4 regions of the Streptomyces sp. NBC_00210 genome follow, and region 2 is predicted to be linked to each of the others. Evidence: riboswitches for the same ligand, from Rfam matches in the RefSeq annotation. Region 2 holds a riboswitch; each other region holds the start of a gene.

The links. A riboswitch is a leader RNA that binds a small molecule or an ion and turns the genes downstream of it on or off. The one in region 2 is predicted to bind cyclic di-AMP.
Positions count from the first base shown of each region.
Region 1: it holds a riboswitch for cyclic di-AMP, as region 2 does, so the genes downstream of both, OG729_RS20990 (M23 family metallopeptidase) here and OG729_RS09920 (M23 family metallopeptidase) in region 2, are expected to answer to the same signal.
Region 3: it holds a riboswitch for cyclic di-AMP, as region 2 does, so the genes downstream of both, OG729_RS15785 (NlpC/P60 family protein) here and OG729_RS09920 (M23 family metallopeptidase) in region 2, are expected to answer to the same signal.
Region 4: it holds a riboswitch for cyclic di-AMP, as region 2 does, so the genes downstream of both, OG729_RS34055 (C40 family peptidase) here and OG729_RS09920 (M23 family metallopeptidase) in region 2, are expected to answer to the same signal.

Region 1 covers NZ_CP108120.1:4,607,773-4,611,953, reverse strand. The annotation lists gene OG729_RS21000 (PrsW family intramembrane metalloprotease) at 1-163, shown strand, start outside; gene OG729_RS20995 (aldo/keto reductase) at 229-1,173, opposite strand; gene OG729_RS20990 (M23 family metallopeptidase) at 1,332-2,384, opposite strand; cyclic di-AMP (ydaO/yuaA leader) riboswitch at 2,396-2,552, opposite strand; gene OG729_RS20985 (PP2C family protein-serine/threonine phosphatase) at 2,785-3,963, opposite strand; tRNA gene OG729_RS20980 (tRNA-Met) at 4,134-4,181, opposite strand, start outside.
Region 2 covers NZ_CP108120.1:2,201,847-2,206,027, forward strand. The annotation lists gene OG729_RS09915 (GntR family transcriptional regulator) at 54-731, opposite strand; gene OG729_RS09920 (M23 family metallopeptidase) at 920-1,678, opposite strand; cyclic di-AMP (ydaO/yuaA leader) riboswitch at 1,691-1,853, opposite strand; gene OG729_RS09925 (pitrilysin family protein) at 2,081-3,478, opposite strand; gene OG729_RS09930 (pitrilysin family protein) at 3,475-4,181, opposite strand, start outside.
Region 3 covers NZ_CP108120.1:3,508,596-3,512,776, forward strand. The annotation lists gene pcrA (DNA helicase PcrA) at 1-2,468, opposite strand, end outside; cyclic di-AMP (ydaO/yuaA leader) riboswitch at 2,732-2,893, shown strand; gene OG729_RS15785 (NlpC/P60 family protein) at 2,896-4,065, shown strand.
Region 4 covers NZ_CP108120.1:7,512,843-7,517,023, forward strand. The annotation lists gene OG729_RS34045 (LysR family transcriptional regulator) at 1-710, opposite strand, end outside; gene OG729_RS34050 (LysE family translocator) at 806-1,435, shown strand; gene OG729_RS34055 (C40 family peptidase) at 1,562-2,038, opposite strand; cyclic di-AMP (ydaO/yuaA leader) riboswitch at 2,042-2,226, opposite strand; gene OG729_RS34060 (hypothetical protein) at 2,544-2,852, opposite strand; gene OG729_RS34065 (ATP-dependent Clp protease proteolytic subunit) at 2,860-3,495, opposite strand; gene OG729_RS34070 (lamin tail domain-containing protein) at 3,675-4,130, opposite strand.

The DNA.
Region 1 (4,181 bases), 2.4 Mb from region 2:
GGGCCCGGACTTCGTGGCGCGCGAGCAGGAGCTGCTGCACCACCTCTGGCAGCGCAAGCACGTCGCGGGTCCCGCGCTGACGTACGCGGCGCAGGCGACGGGCCGGGTGTGGACGCCGCCGCCGTACCGCGACTACGGCGGCTACAACCCGTACCGCAGCTAGCGGCCCGGCTGACAGCAGCCACCGGCCCGGCCGCCGGCCACCGCCCCGCCGGGCACCAGGCGGGGCTACGCCGACGCCGCCGTCAGCTCGGCCACCTCCACGGCCGTCAGCTCCAGCTCCGCGACCGCCGTCAGGGCCGGCAGCTGCTCGACCGTACGGGCCGAGGCGATCGGCGCGACGACAGTCGGCTGCGCGGCCAGCCAGGCGAGCGCGACGGTCGCCACCTCGACGCCGCGCGCCCGGGCCACCTTGTCCAGCGCGGCGAGGACCCGCACGCCCCGCTCGCTCTTCAGGTGCTTGCCCGCGCCCGCGGCCCGTGCGCTGTCCACCGTCGTACCGGGGCGGTACTTGCCGGTGAGGAAGCCGGACGCGAGCCCGGAGTAGGGGGCGGCGGCCAGACCGGCGGCCGCGGCCGTGTCCTGCAGGTCGCCCTCGTAGCTGTCCCGGGAGACCAGGTTGTAGTGCGGCTGCAGCGCGACGTAGCGGGCCAGCCCCTCGCGCTCCGAGAACTCCAGGGACGCCCGGAGCCGGTCGGCGCTGAGGTTGGAGGCGGCGATGGCACGCACCTTGCCCTCCTTCACCAGCTGGTCCAGCGCGGTGATGATCTCCTCGACAGGGACGGTCAGGTCGTCGAAGTGCGTGTAGTACAGGTCTATGTAGTCGGTGCCGAGCCGCTGCAAGGAGGCCTCGGCCGCGGCCTTGATGGTCGAGCCGGACAGGCCCCTGTACTGCGGGTGGGAGCCGACCTTGGTCGCCACGACGACCTCGGAGCGGTTGCGGCGCGCGGCGAGCCAGCTGCCGATGACGGTCTCGGACTCGCCGCCCTCGTTGCCCGGCACCCACGCCGAATAGGCGTCGGCGGTGTCGACGAAGTTGCCTCCGGCAGCGGTGTACGCGTCGAGCACGGCGAAGGACTGCGCCTGGTCGGCGGTCCAGCCGAAGACATTGCCGCCGAGAGCGAGCGGGAAGACGGCGATACCGGACGAGCCGAACGTACGGAGAGAAGTCATGGGTTGACCAACAGCGGTACGGTGCGACCTATTCCACATTCCGCAGTCGGCCGACGGGGTCCACCTCCCGCATGGCTGCCGCCGCGCACATGGGGCGGCGCCGCGCATCAGCGCCCCAGGCGCCGAACGGCGCGAGGGGCGCAGAGCAGTGCGGAACGTCAGACGGTGAGGCCCTTGTCGCGCAGCCAGGTCATCGGGTCGATGCCCGTCCCGCCCGCCGTGTGGACCTCCAGGTGCAGATGCGGGCCGGTCACATTGCCGGTCGCACCCACACGGCCGATCGTCTCGCCCGTCGTCACCTTCTGGCCCGCGCTGACCGAGATCGAGGACTGGTGGGCGTACCAGATCTCCGTGCCGTCATCGAGCTCCAGCACCGTGCGGTAGCCGTAGGAGCCGGACCAGCCGGCCGACTTGACGGTGCCGCTGTGGACCGCCTTGAGCGGCGTGCCCGTCGGGGCGGCGAAGTCCAGGCCGGTGTGGTAGCCCGAGGACCACATGGAGCCGGCCTCGCCGAAGGTGGAGGTGATCGTGTACGAGGAGGTGGGCAGCGAATAGCTCGCCGCGAGCTTGGCAAGGCGCTCGGCCTCCGCCTTGGCCGCCGCGGCCTTCTCGGCCGCAAGCTTCTCCGCCTCGGCCTTGGCCTCCGCCGCGGTCTGCTGCTTCCTCGCCTCAGCCGCGGCCTTCTCGGCCGCAAGCTTCTCCACGGCCGCCTTCGCCTCGGCGTCCGCTTCCGCCTGCTGCTGCTCGGCCTGCTGGAGGATGCGGGCGCGCAGCGCCTCACCCGCGCCGGCCGCGCCATCGGCAGCGGTCTTGGAGTCGGTGTCCGAGGCCAGCGTCACCGCCGTGAGCGGGGAGGTGTTGTCGGCGTCGGCGTCCGAGGAGTCGTCGGACAGGAAAGAGCCCACGCCAGGAAGGGACTTGGCGTCGGGCAGGTTGTCCGTGATCGAGTCGGGGAGCGATATGGAGACCGGCGGCTTGTCCTGCGCGGTGGCCATGCCGCCCGCGCCGACCGCGGCGATGACGCCGACGCCGAGCACTGTGGAGCTGCGGGCGAGCCCGCCGCGCTGCTTGACGACACGGTGCCGTCCGCGCACCGGACGAACGGAGTCCTCGGTGGGGTTCCATTCCTCCCACGCCCGCTCCGCCCCCTCTTCGCCGCTGAAGAAGTCGGGCCTGAAGGGTGCTTCTGGGGCAGGGGTGTTGGACGCCACTGAGGCGTACTCCTTTCCTTCCTTCTCGCCTACCGGGTTAGCTGACGGGTTCGGAGCAGGAAGGTCTCCTACGAGCGCTTCGACCGCGGAAAAGAGCGGCAAAAGGTGCCCGATTCACCCCAATTGGTGGTTCCCCGGTTCCCTTGCGGGATTCGGCGCATGCGCACGGTGCCGCCTCTTGCGACGGCTGGGACGACCGCGCTGCGTTATCGAACGTTAATAGAAGCCAGGGCCGGATTCCAAGCTGTTCCGAGTGATCGTTAACGAGTTCGTCACGGACGTACCAGGACACAAGCGGCCGGATACGGGCGACTTGATCGCCTCTCCTCTCACACCTTCACCTGACGGTGGTTCATATGTGATGCGGAGGGGTGCGCTTCGACTACACACGGTGCGGGGACTACACACGGTGCGGGTCTGGTGGCCTTCCCTGGCTCTGACTCTTCCCTCTGACCACGGGGACGATCCTGCGGCGGCCCTGCTGCCCCTGCCCGGGACGGCTGACCGCCAGCAGGGCCAGGTCGTCCGTCAAGCCGCCACCGGTATGCAGTCGTACGTCGTCGACGAGCGCGTCCAGCAGCTCCTCCGGCCCGGGAAAGAGCCGACCGCCGAGCCGCGCGGCCGGGTCGTAGAAGACGCCGTCCGCGTTGCGCGCCTCGGAAAGGCCGTCCGTGTAGAGCAGCAGCGTGGCCCCGGCGGGCAGCGGAAACGAGTCCGCACGGTCCGGCCATCCGCTCAGCTCGCCCATGCCCAGCGGCAGCGCGGCCTCGGTCGGCTCGAGCGCGTGCACCTTCCCGTCGGCGTACAGCACCAGGGGTTCCGGATGGCCCCGGTTCACCACGCGCACCATCTCGTCGCGGCGCGGGATCTCGGCGATCACTGCCGTGGTGAACTCCTCGAAGATCTCCAGGCTGTCCCGCCGGGTGCCCTCGCGCGCGAGCGCCCGCTCCAGGCGCTTGGCGACCCCTTCCAGCGTGGCCTCCTGCTCGGCCGCCTCCCGGAACGCGCCGATGACCACTGCCACCGCCTCGACCGCCTCCATCCCCTTGCCCCGTACGTCGCCGACCACCAGGCGCACCCCGTACGGAGTGTCCTGTACGGCGAAGAGGTCACCGCCGATGAAGGCGTCCGCCTGCGCCGCCTCGTACCGCGCGGCGACCTGCAGCCCGCCGATCCGTTCGGCGGGGGTGGGCAGCACGGCGCGCTGCGCGGTCTCGGCGATGACACGGGCGGAGGCGAGGCGCTCGCCGCTGAGCAGTACGACCCGATTGATGATGAGCGCGAGCCCGGCGACGGTGACCACGGTGAACAGCTCGGTGTTGGCCGAGACGCTGTTCAGGGTGTCGTTGTAGATGTGCAGACCGAGGACCGCGGCGACGGCCGCGACACCGGTGAGCAGGGTGGTGAGCCAGGAGAAGAAGGGGGCCGCGATCAGCGGGGCGGCCGCGAAGAGAGGGGACGCGGTGAACTCGGACGGGGTGGAGAGATCGAAGATGACACCGCCGATGATCAACAGCGTGGGCAGCGCGCGGACAAAGCTGCGAGCGCTGATGCCGCGGTGCTGTCCTCGGTACCCCACGAGTGCTCTCCTGCCCAGTCCGCCCAGGCTGCGGAAGGTACCGCGCCCTTCCCAGGCTGGCCGGAGTCGCGCCGCGCGGCGACTCGCCGTCGGCCAACCGGGCGAAACCCCGGCGGGCGGACACGACAGTGGCCCGGCACTCTTCTCGAGTGCCGGGCCACTGCTTTCAGTAGCGGGGACAGGATTTGAACCTGCGACCTCTGGGTTATGAGCCCAGC
Region 2 (4,181 bases):
GCAGCAGAATTACAGCGCCCTCAATTGTCTTCCCTTTGTATACGGCGTGACTGTTAATTGCGGACGCTCTCGGTGTTTACGGCATGTTGCGAAGTCCTCACCCGCTCGGGACGGCGCAGCCGGTGCGCGGCTGCCGCACGCTCGGCGTGCAGGCTGGTCAGCGCCCGGGCCCGCTCCACGTCGCCCCGCGCCACGGCGTCCACGATCGCGCCGTGCTCGGCCCAGGAGTCGACGGGCTTGGCCGGCTGCTCGACGGCGTACATCCAGGCGATCTTGTGCCGCAGTTGGGTGAGCAGGGCGGTCAGGCCGGGGCTGCCGGAGGCCTGCGCGAGCGTCTCGTGGAACCAGCCGCCCAGTGAGCGCAGATCCTCGCCCTGGCCCCGGCGCGCCCGCTCCTGACCCAGTCTGACCAGGCCACGCAGCACCTTGAGGTGCGCCTCGGTACGGCGCTGGGCGGCGCGCGCGGCACCCAGCGGCTCCAGCAGCATCCGGATCTCGAGCAGGTCGGCGGCCTCCTGCTCGGTCGGCTCGGCGACGCAGGCACCGGCGTGCCGGCGGGTGGTGACGAAACCCTCGGACTCAAGGGTGCGCAGAGCCTCGCGCACCGGGACGCGTGAGACGCCGTAGCGGCGCGCCAGCTGCTCCTCGGTCAGCCGGCTGCCCCGCTCGAATACACCGGAGACGATGTCGTCGCGGATCGCCGTGCATACCGAGTGCGCGGGAATGCGCATGACCGAACCTCCGCTTTAATCCGCGCGAAACGCAGCCGATTGACGTCTGTTCGGTCGACTCTATTGCAGCGAGCACGATTTTCCGAAGGCTCTCTGGAATCCATGGATATCTTTTGGCCAGCGCCCCAAACGCAGAAGGCCCCGGCGGCACGCCGGGGCCCTCTCTACGAGCCGTACGAGCTGTCCGCTCAGACGTTCACACCGTGCGCACGCAGGTACGCGACCGGGTTGATGTCGGAGCCGTACTCGGGGCTGGTCCGGGCCTCGAAGTGCAGGTGCGGCCCGGTGGTGTTGCCGGTCGCGCCGGAGAGACCGATCCGCTCGCCCGGGGTGACGCTCTGGCCGACCGAGACACTGATCGACGAGAGGTGGCCGTACTGCGTGTACGAGCCGTCCTTCATCTTGATCACGACGTTGTTCCCGTACGCGCCGGCCCAGCCGGCCTCGACGACGGTGCCGGAGCCGACCGCGTGCACGGTCGTGCCGGACGCCGCGTGGAAGTCGATGCCCGTGTGACTGCCGGAGGACCAGATGGCGCCGCCGGCCTTGTAGCCGGTGGAGATGTACGAGCCGGAGACCGGGGCCACGAAGGAGTTGAGGCGCTTGCGCTCGGCGTCGCGGGCGGCGCGCTCCTTGGCCTCGCGGGCGGCCTTGGCACGGGCCTCGGCCTTGTGCTTCGCCTCGGCCGCGGCCTTCGCCCTGGCGGCCTCCTGCTTCTGGGTGGCGGCCTGGTCGGCGATCTGGTCCGCAAGGGTCTCGGCGGTCACCACCTGGGTCAGGCCGGTGTCCTCGACCGCGGGCGTGCTCGTGTTGGCGGCGAGCGCCGGGGAAGCGAGGGTTCCGATGACGCCGGTCGTGGCGAGGGCCGCTGCGCCCGCCATGTTCGCGCTGCGTCGCGACAGGCGGCTCGGGGCACGGTGCTTCCCGGTGGCACGGGTGAACGCCATGAAGTGGCTGGTCCTTTCCTTCCTTCTCGCCTACCGGGTTAGCTGACGGGTTCGGAGCAGGAAGGTCTCCTACGGGCCCCTCCGCGGGTGCGAAGGCGTCCGATTCACCCCAGGGACTGAGTGGGTCCCCGGCTCCCCAGGCTCGCGCCTGACGGGGACTCGGCGATGACTGTCCGATGCCGCGGATGCGGCGGGCTTCTGGCGGACAGCCGGACCGACGCTAGGCGGGGCCACTTTCAATCACCAAACAGACAGGCCTTTTTGTAGCGCATGCCACAGGGCAGACAGGCAGCCTCTCCAACAAAGCGGACATAACACGGAACCCCGGCGCCGCTATGGATGCCGGGGTTCCGTTTGTTTGTAAGGAGTTGTTTGCCGGCCGAGGAGCACCGGCTTTGTCAATCAGCCTGTGACAACACTCACTTCACCGATGCCAAGCGCCCGCACCGGCTCCTCGATCTGCGCGGCGTCGCCGACGAGCACGGTGACAAGGCGGTTCACCGGGAAGGCGCTTACGGCTGCCGCCGTCGCCTCGACAGTGCCCGTCTCGGCCAGCCGGACGTACAACTGCGCCTGGTAGTCGTCCGGGAGGAACTGCTCGACCTGGTCGGCGAGCGTGCCCGCGACGGACGCCGCCGTCTCGAACTTCAGCGGGGCGACACCCACCAGGTTCTGCACGGCGACATCCCGCTCGGCGTCGGTCAGCCCCTCTGCCGCGAGCGTACGCAGCACCTTCCAGAGGTCGTCCAGCGCCGGTCCGGTGTTCGGGGTGTCCACCGAGCCGCTGATGGCGAGCATCGCGGCGCCCGACCCGTCGGGAGCGGAGCGCAGCACCTGGCCGAAGGCCCGTACGCCGTACGTATAGCCCTTCTCCTCGCGCAGCACACGGTCGAGGCGGGAGGTGAGGGTGCCACCCAGGCAGTACGCGCCGAGCACCTGCGCGGGCCACACGCGGTCGTGCCGGTCCGCACCGATGCGGCCGATCAGCAGCTGCGTCTGCACGGCGCCCGGCCGGTCCACGATCACCACGCGGCCGGTGTCGTCGGCGGTGATCGGCGGTACGGGACGGGGCTCTGCCTTGTCGCCCGTCCAGGTGCCGAGGGTCTCGGCCAGCACCGCGTCCAGGTCGACCCCGGTCAGATCGCCGACGATCACCGCGGTGGCGGTGGCGGGCCGGACATGCGCCTCGTAGAAGGCCCGTACGGCCGCGGCGTCGATCGGTGCCACGGTCTCCTCGGTGCCCTGGCGGGGGCGCGAGATGCGAGCCTCGGCCGGGAAGAGCTGCTTGGAGAGCTCCTTGGCGGCACGGCGGGCCGGGTTGGCCGTCTCGTGCGGGATCTCGTCGAGACGGTTGCGTACGAGCCGCTGCACCTCGCTGTCGGCGAAGGCGGGTGCGCGCAGCGCTTCGGCGAGCAGGCCGAGCGCCTTGGGCAGCCGGGAGACCGGGACCTCCAGGGAGACGCGGACGCCGGGATGGTCGGCGTGCGCGTCGAGGGTGGCACCACAGCGCTCAAGCTCGGCCGCGAACTCCTCGGCGCTGCGCTTGTCGGTGCCCTCCGACAGGGCGCGCGCCATGATCGTGGCGACCCCGTCGAGGCCCTCGGGCTCGGCGTCCAGCGGGGCGTCGAGGGAGATCTCGACCGCCACCACCTGCTGGCCGGGGCGGTGGCAGCGCAGCACGGTGAGCCCGGTGTCCAGGGTGCCCCGGTCGGGGGCGGGGAACGCCCACGGCCGGGCCGGGCCGGCCGCCGGCTGCGGGTGGAACTCCATGGTCGTCAAAGACGCGGCAGCGTCGGTCACTGGTCCGCTCCCTCTTCCTGGTCGCTCTGCTCGGCGTTGACGGGTTCGTAGACGAGCACCGCCCTGTTGTCCGGGCGCAGCCGGGCCTTGGCGACCGCCTGCACCTCCTCGGCGGTGACGTCCAGCACCCGCTGCACGGCGGTCAGTGCGAGCTGCGGGTCGCCGAACAGCACGGCGTACCTGCACAGTTCGTCGGCGCGGCCTGCGACCGTGCCGAGCCGGTCCAGCCACTCGCGCTCCAACTGGGCCTGCGCCCGCTCCATCTCCTCGGGCGTGGGGCCCTCGGCCGCGAACCGCGCAAGCTCCTCGTCGACCGCGGCCTCGATCTCGGGGACCTCGACACCGCCGGACGTCTTGACGTCCAGCCAGCCGAGCGAGGGTGCGCCGGCCAGGCGCAGCAGCCCGAAACCGGCGGCGACGGCCGTCTGGTCCCGGCGCACCAGACGGTTGTGCAGCCGGGAGGACTCGCCGCCGCCGAGGACGGTGAGCGCCAGATCCGCGGCGTCGCACTCGCGCGTGCCGTCGTGCGGCAGCCGGTAGGCGGCCATCAGCGCACGGGCCGGCACCTCCTCGACAACCTCCTCGCGCAGCTGCTCGCCGATGATCTCCGGCAGCGATCCGTCACGGGGCGGCTGCTTTCCGTCATGAGCCGGGATGGATCCGAAGTACTTCTCGATCCAGGCGAGCGTCTGCTCCGGGTCGA
Region 3 (4,181 bases), 1.3 Mb from region 2:
AGCTTCTCGACGGGCGCGTACCTCAGCAGCAGCCTCTTCGGCTTCGTGTCCCCGAAGTCGATCGTCGCCTGCGCGTCCGCACCCGACCCCGTCACTCCCACCACGGTCCCCAGACCGAACTGGTCGTGCGTGACCCGGTCGCCGACCGCCAGCGAGATCACCGGCTTGTCGGTCGTACGCCGCGTGGCAAAGCCCGAAGCGCCGCCGCCCGAGCGCGACCGCGACGACGACAGCGAGGCGGCGATGCCGGAGGTCGGACCCGCGGGCGCGGCCATCGGCCCCGTCCGCTTCCACTCCAGGTGCTGGCCCGGGATCTCCTCGAGGAAGCGCGAGGGCGGGTTGTACGAGGGCTGGCCCCAGGCGCTCCGCATCGACGAGCGCGTCAGATAGAGCCGCTCGCGGGCGCGCGTGATGCCGACATACGCAAGGCGCCGCTCCTCCTCCAGCTCCTTCGCCTGACCGAGGGCGCGCATGTGCGGGAAGACGCCGTCCTCCATGCCCGTCAGGAACACCACCGGGAACTCAAGGCCCTTCGCGGTGTGCAGCGTCATCAGGGTGATGACGCCGGAGCCGTCCTCGTCCTCGTCCGGAATCTGGTCGGAGTCGGCGACGAGCGCGACCTTCTCCAGGAATTCGGCGAGCGTGCCCGCGCCCTCCTCCTCGGCACGGTCCTGCTCAAACTCCAGCGCGACCGCGGCCAGTTCCTGAAGGTTCTCGATGCGCGTCTCGTCCTGCGGGTCGGTGGAAGCCTGCAGCTCGGCCAGGTAGCCGGTCCGCTCCAGGACGGCTTCCAGCACCACAGCAGGGCCCGCGCCCGAGTCGACGACCGTGCGCAGTTCCTCCATCAGCACGTTGAAACGCTTGACGGCGTTGGCGGAGCGGGCCGCCATGCCGTACGCCTCGTCCACGCGCCGCAGTGCCTGCGGGAAGGTGATCTTCTCGCGCAGCGCGAGCGCGTCGATCATCGCCTCGGCGCGGTCGCCGATGCCGCGCTTGGGGACATTGAGGATGCGGCGCAGCGGGACGTTGTCCTCGGGGTTGGCCAGGACCCGCAGATACGCGAGGACGTCCCGGACCTCCTTGCGCTCGTAGAAGCGCACCCCGCCGACGACCTTGTACGGCAGGCCGACCCGGATGAAGATCTCTTCGAAGACACGGGACTGGGCGTTCGTACGGTAGAAGACGGCGACGTCGCCGGCCTTCGCCTCGCCCGCGTCCGTCAGCCGGTCGATCTCGTCGGCGACGAACTGCGCCTCGTCGTGCTCGGTGTCGGCGACATAGCCGGTGATCTGCGCACCCGCGCCCGCATTCGTCCACAGGTTCTTGGGGCGGCGGCTTTCGTTGCGCTCGATGACCGCGTTGGCTGCGGAGAGGATCGTCTGCGTGGAGCGGTAGTTCTGCTCCAGCAGGATCGTCGTCGCGTCCGCGTAGTCCTCCTCGAACTGGAGGATGTTGCGGATGGTCGCGCCACGGAAGGCGTAGATCGACTGGTCGGCGTCGCCGACGACGCAGAGCTCGGCCGGCGGCAGATCCTCCTGGCCCGTCCCTACCAGCTCGCGTACGAGTGTGTACTGAGCGTGGTTGGTGTCCTGGTACTCGTCCACCAGGACATGGCGGAAGCGCCGCTGGTAGTGCTCGGCGACGTCCGGGAACGCCTGCAGCAGATGCACCGTCGTCATGATGATGTCGTCGAAGTCCAGGGCATTGGCCTCGCGCAGCCGTGCCTGGTACATCCGGTAGGCCTCGGCGAGCGTCTTCTCGAAGCCTCCCCCAGAGCCTTCGGCCTGGGAGGTACCCCCAACTGCCTGGTCGGCGAAGGTCTCCTCGTCGATCAGCTCGTTCTTCAGGTTCGAGATCTTGGCGCTGAAGGACTTCGGCGGGAACTTCTTGGGGTCAAGATCCAGATCGCGGCAGACCAGGGCCATCAGCCGCTTCGAGTCCGCGGCGTCGTAGATCGAGAACGACGAGGTGAAGCCGAGCCTCTTGGACTCGCGGCGCAGGATGCGCACGCAGGCACTGTGGAAGGTCATGACCCACATGGCGTTGGCGCGCGGGCCGACGAGCTGCTCGACACGCTCCTTCATCTCGCCGGCGGCCTTGTTGGTGAAGGTGATCGCCAGTATCTGCCCGGGGTGGACGCTGCGGGTCCCCAGCAGATACGCGATCCGGTGGGTCAGCACCCGGGTCTTGCCGGACCCGGCCCCGGCGACGATGAGGAGCGGCGAGCCCGTGTGAACGACGGCGGCGCGCTGCTGTTCGTTCAGCCCTTCCAGCAGGGCGGCGGGGTCCACGACCGTGCGCGGGGCGCCGTCACGGTGGTACGGATCCCGCGCAGGGGGCACGTCGAACGCGCCCTGGAAGAGATCGTCCGGAATCTCCTCCGGGGCCGAGTCCTCGGGCGGTGGCGGGGCGTGCTCCGAGCTGGGCTGGAGGTCCGCCAGGAAGCTGTCGTCAAAGAGGCTGCTCATCGCTCTACGAGTCTAGGCCGCCGCGCTGACAGCTCGCGGCCGCATTGGCATGCCGCACGGGAATCCGGCCCGGCAACCCTGCGCGATCGAGCCACTTCGCCATGTCATGGCACAGGCACACCGGAAACCCGATCCCCGCCGCGCTGAAAAAAGGTCACGAAAATGTATCGGGCATATCGACCATCAAGCTTCACAGCGGCCACACGAGTTGGCTAGCGTGCTCGTCCAGGCGGCTCGTACCCCCATGGCGATCCACGCCAATCGGGCGGCCTGCGCCGAATTCGGGCTTCCTTCAAGGAAGTTCGGAACCGGGGACCCACCATGCACAACCGGGGTGAATCGGACCTGTCTCATTCGGTCCGTAGGGCGTCTTCCGTTCTGCCCGAACCCGACAGCTAACCCGGTAGGCGGTCCACGGAAGAAGGAGATGCCGGCCTTGGCGTCGCATCGCAAACAACGCAGCCGTACCGCGAAGACCTCGCCCGCCGTCGGGCTCACGACGGCAGCCATCGCCGGCGTTACCCTGCTGTCGACTCAGAGCGCCAACGCGGCGCCCGCCGAACCGAAGCCCTCCGTCGAAGAGGTGCAGAAGAAGGTCGACGACCTGTACCGGCAGGCCGGCACCGCGACCGAGAAGTACAACAAGGCCAAGGAATCCACCGACGAGAAGCGGCGCGAGGTCGACGAGCTGCTCGACGACGCCGCCAAGCGCACGGAGAAGCTGAACGAGTCCAGAAGGGCGCTCGGCAACTACGCGGCCGCGCAGTACCGCACCGGCGCGGTCACCCCGACCGCCGCGCTGCTGTTCGCGGACAGCCCCGAGTCGTACTTCGACCAGACCCAGCTGATGGACCGGATGACCGACCGTCAGCGCAGCGCCATCACTGACTACGAGACCCAGCGGGCCGCGGCCGCCAAGCAGCGGGCGGAGGCGACGAAGAGCCTCGAGTCGCTCACGACCTCCCAGAAGGCCCTGCGCACGAGCAAGCAGGAGGTCCAGGCGAAGCTCGCCGAGGCGCGCGCACTGCTGTCGAAGCTGACCGCCGAGGAGAAGGCGCGGCTCGCCGAGATCGAGCGCAGGAAAGAGGAGGAGGCCCGCCGCCAGGCCGAGGCAAAGGCCAAGGCGGAGGCGGAGGCCCGCGCCAGGGCGGAGGCCGCGCGCAAGGAGCAGGAGCAGAACCAGGACAGCGGCACGGGCACGGGAACCGGTACTGGCACTGGTACCGGCACCGCCGACGGCAGTTACACGGCCAAGGCCGACAAGGTCCTGTCCTTCGCCCGCGCCCAGCTGGGCAAGCCGTACGTCTGGGGCGCGACGGGCCCGAGCTCGTACGACTGCTCGGGGCTGACCCAGGCCGCCTGGAAGGCGGCGGGCGTGGACCTGCCGCGCACCACCTGGGACCAGGTGAAGGTCGGTACGCGCGTGGCCACGAAGGACCTGCTCCCCGGCGACCTGGTCTTCTTCTACGACGACATCAGCCACGTGGGCATTTACATCGGCGACGGCATGATGATCCACGCGCCCAAGCCCGGTGCGAACGTCCGCGAGGAGTCGATCTACTACATGCCGATCTACGGCAGCGTGCGCCCGGCCTGAGCCCGGACGCAGCCGAACGCCCGGACCCGTCGGGTCCGGGCGTTCTCACGTCCGCAGCATCACGCCCGCAACATCAGGTCCGCAGTCATGCCCGCAACATCAGGTCCGAAGCGTCC
Region 4 (4,181 bases), 5.3 Mb from region 2:
GCGCACACCAGCGCATAGCCGGGTGACTCGCACACCACGGCGGGACTCGCCCCGGCCCGTGCCAGGGCTGACTCCACACCCTTTCGGGACGGGTGCGAGGGAGCGCTGCTGATCAGCGGCTGCCCGGCAAGTTCGGCCACCGGCAGCCGGCCCGAGCCGCCCGCCAGCGCATGGCCGGGGGCCGTCACCAGTACCAACTCCTCGACCAGCAGGGGCTCCAGGATCACACCGGCGGGCGGCGGTGCGGGCTCGGCCGGTTCGTACGCATGCGTGAGCGCCAGATCCACCTCGCCGGCCGCCACCGCCAGGACCCCGTCCGGTGGTTCGTACTCCGCGACGGTGAGCTCCACATCAGGATGAGCCCTGCGGAAGGCGCTCAGCACCGGGGGCAGCAGATGGACGCCGACGGTGGTGAAGGTGCCGACCCGCAGCCGCCCTCCGGAGAGCCCGGACAGCCGGGACAGCTCATGACGCGCCCGGTCCATCTCGTCCAGCACCCGGCGGGCCCGCGCTGCCAGCAGCTCGCCCGCGGCCGTCAGCCGCGCCCCGCGATGGTGCCGCACCAGCAGTACCGCGCCGGCCTCGCGCTCCAGCTTGGCCAGCTGCTGGGAGAGCGCGGGCGCGGTGTAGCCCAGGCGGGCGGCCGCGCGGGTGATCGAACCGGCCTCGGCGACCGCCACCAGGGCCGCCAGCCGTGTCGGGTCGTACATGCCACTCCCTCTCCGCCAGGCTTAAGCATCACTTTAGGCAGACCCAGAAGATTGTAAGTACACGTTAAGCCCTGCGACGGGCCACGATGGTCGGCATGGACGCACAGCTGCTTGCCTTCACCGGGGTCGCCGCGGGCATGGTCGCCATGCCGGGCGCGGACTTCACCGTCGTCGTACGCAATGCGCTCGCCTCCCGGCGCACGGGCGTGGCCTGCGCCGTCGGTGTGGCCGGGGGGCTGCTCGTGCACACCGCGCTGGCAGTCGCGGGACTCGCCGCCGTCCTGGTCGCGGTCCCGGTGCTGTACCGCACGCTTCAGATCGCCGGTGGAGCGTATGTGCTGTACCTGGGTGTACGGGCGGTGCGCTCGGCCCTGCGTCCGGCGCTCGCCGTGCCGGATCCGGCGGGCGAAGCGGCCGACGGCATGGGCCGCAGTCTGCGGCAGGGGTTCCTCACCAACGTCCTCAACCCGAAGGCGCCGGTCCTGTTCCTCAGCCTGCTCCCGCAGTTTGTGCCGGACGGTGCGCCGGTGCTGCCGCGGACTCTGCTGCTGGCCACGATCGTCGTCGTCCTGGCTCTGCTCTGGTTCCCCGCGGTGGCGCTGCTGGTGGACCGTCTGGGGCAGTGGCTGCGTCGGCCGCGCACCACGCGCGCCGTGGAAGGCGTCACCGGCGGGGCGCTCACGGCGCTCGGCGTGACTCTGCTGGCCGAGCCGCTGGCGCACTGACGCCGGGGCGCCGGGTGCCGACTGGCGGGTGCCAGGCGCCGGGCGCCGGGTGCGGACCCGCCGCGGTCCCGGTACGCCGACCGCCGGTGATGAGCGGCGATCGGCGCACCATCAGTCAACGGGCCGTCAGCGCACCCGGCCGTACCACACGCTCTTGCTCCAGATCTTTTCCAGTTTCACCCAGGAGCCGGTCTTCGGCGAGTGCCAGATCTTGTTGCGGCCGGCGTAGATCCCCACGTGGTAGACGCTGCTGCCGGAGTGGAAGAAGACCAGGTCTCCCTGCTGCCGGGAGGACGCCGAGATGTGGCGGGTCTTGTTGTACTGCTGCTGGGCCGTACGTGGGAGCTTCTTGCCCGCCTTCTTGTACGAATAGAGCGTCAGCCCTGAGCAGTCGAACCGGCGCGGACCCGAGGCGCCGTACTTGTACGGTGCGCCCTTCTTGGAGGCGGCCACCTGAAGTGCCTTGCTCGCGTGGGTCGTAGCCGCGTATGCCTCGGAGGCTCCCCCCGGAGCCAGCAGCGAGCCGCCGACGGCGGCGAGGGTCAGGGCCGATACGGCGCCCGCCCGGCCCATCAGAAACGGGACATGAATCTGCGCAGTCATGCGCAACCCTTCGTCAGCCGCCTGTGAAGGATGACCTGTCGGGTTCGGACGGACGAAGATGCCCGGCCGCGGCTGCGGCTTCACCCCAAGGGACTGCCGACCTTCCGGCTGCCCCGTCGTGCTTGGGTCCTCCACTCCTGCCGATGCACTCCTGTCGACCAGTCATCCGGGTGCGGCGGCAGGACTCGGCGTCCGCCCGGACCGCCCCGCCGCGGTGGCGGGGGCTTGTCGTCCCAGGGATCTTGACCCAACTCATGCCGGATTTCCGAACTGAAACGGCAGTTTGTGAGCTTTACCACCACTCACCTGTTCGGGTGGACAGGGCAGTTTCGAGGGGCGGCAGGGGACGCCCGAGGACCCTTGCACCAGCGGCGGAACAAGTCATTCCGCCAAATCGGTAGCCGTGCCGCGCAAGTTGTCCGTAGGGCTTCGGGGGACAGTGATTACATCGAATGGGGGAGCGTGACCAGTACCCTGATGGCCGTAGACGGAAGAGGTGAGTTCGTCAACTGAGCGTTACGGGCGGCATCGTCACCCGGTGCGCCCGGCGTTCGCCGTCGAGGGCCCTGAGTGCCTCGGTCAGCGTCGTCGCATGGATCTCGCTCTCGCCGCGCATGTGCATCAGCGTCAGGGCGTCCTTGAGCGCATTGGCCCGGCCGACCAGCGCCTGTGCGGCGCGGAGCGCACCATAGGTGTGCGTTCCGCGCGCCGGGTTGATCCGCCCCAGCAGATCGAGCACTTCGAGGTAGCTGTCGATGAGTTCGCCCTCGGCGCGGGTCAGCGCGGGCAGCGGCGGCAGTTCGGGCGGCAGCACGGGGTGCTCACCTCGAACCGTGGGACGACAATGACGTCTTGCGGTTCTTGATCACATGGTCCACCAGCCCGTACCTCTTGGCCTCGACGGCGTCGAAGATCGTGTCGCGCTCCAGGTCGGCGGCGATCCGCTGGGAGGTCTGGCCGGTGTGGCGCACGAGCATCCGTGCGAGTTGGTCACGCAGCCGGAGCAACTCCTGCGCCTGGATCTCCAGATCGGAGGGTTGGCCCTGCAACGGCTCCTCGAACGCGGGCTGCTGGACGACGATCCGCGAGCCGGGCAGCGCCATCCGCTTGCCGGGGGCGCCGGCGGCGAGCAGCAGGGCGGCGGTCGACGCGGCCTGTCCGAGACACGTCGTCTCCACGTCGCAGGTGACCACCTGCATCGTGTCGTAGATCGCGGACATGGCGCTCAGTGAGCCGCCGGGGGAGTTGATGTAGAGGGAGATGTCTCGGTCGGGGGCGGTGTACTCGAGATGCAGGAACTGCGCGATCACATCGTTCGCGGCGGTGTCGTCGACGACGGTGCCCAGGAAGATGATCCGCTCGTCGAACAGCTTCGAGTACGGATCGAGGCTGCGGGATCCCGCGCTGGTGCGCTCGGTGAATTCGGGCAGGACATAGCGGGCGGCGGGGCGGTTCATGACGTACCTCTCCTCGTGCTCCTCGGGCGCTGGCCTGTAAAAAATGTACAGGACGTACAGATCGAGGTGCCGGAAGCGGGACGGATGCTCGCTGAGGGCGAACGGTCACCGCTGTACGACTGAACCGCGGCATGACAGCGCCCCCGCTGCCCGGGCGGCGGGGGCGGGAGGTCAGGCGCTCAGCACAACTTGTAGTCGACCCTGGTCGAGTTGTAGGAGCAGGTGTCGACCCGGACGCCCGTCGACTTCCTCAGCGTCGCCGTGTCCTTGTCGTTGTTCCACACGTACCAGCCGCGCCCCTGATAGCGGTGCGCCGTGCTGTTCGTCCCCTTGCCCGTGTGGACCGTCACCGTCTTTCCCCTGCCCAGCGTGTACGTGCCGAAGACGTACCTGTGGTTCGACGCGTCGACGAGCGTCCAGCCCTTCAGGCTGACGGCCTTCGAGGTGGTGTTGCGAATCTGCACATACTCGGCGTTCAGGCTTGCGTTGGATCCCCGGTCCGAACCCGGGCTGTCGTAGTAGATCTTGTACAGATGAACGGAGCCGGCCGCGGCCTGTGCCGGCATCGGCAGCAGTGCGAGACCTGCGGCTGATGCCGCGACAGCGGCAACGGCCATGGTGCGGGTGCGGAGCATGAGCGTCCTCGATTTCAGGCCGGGCACCCCCCAATTGGGCCCAGCGAGAGG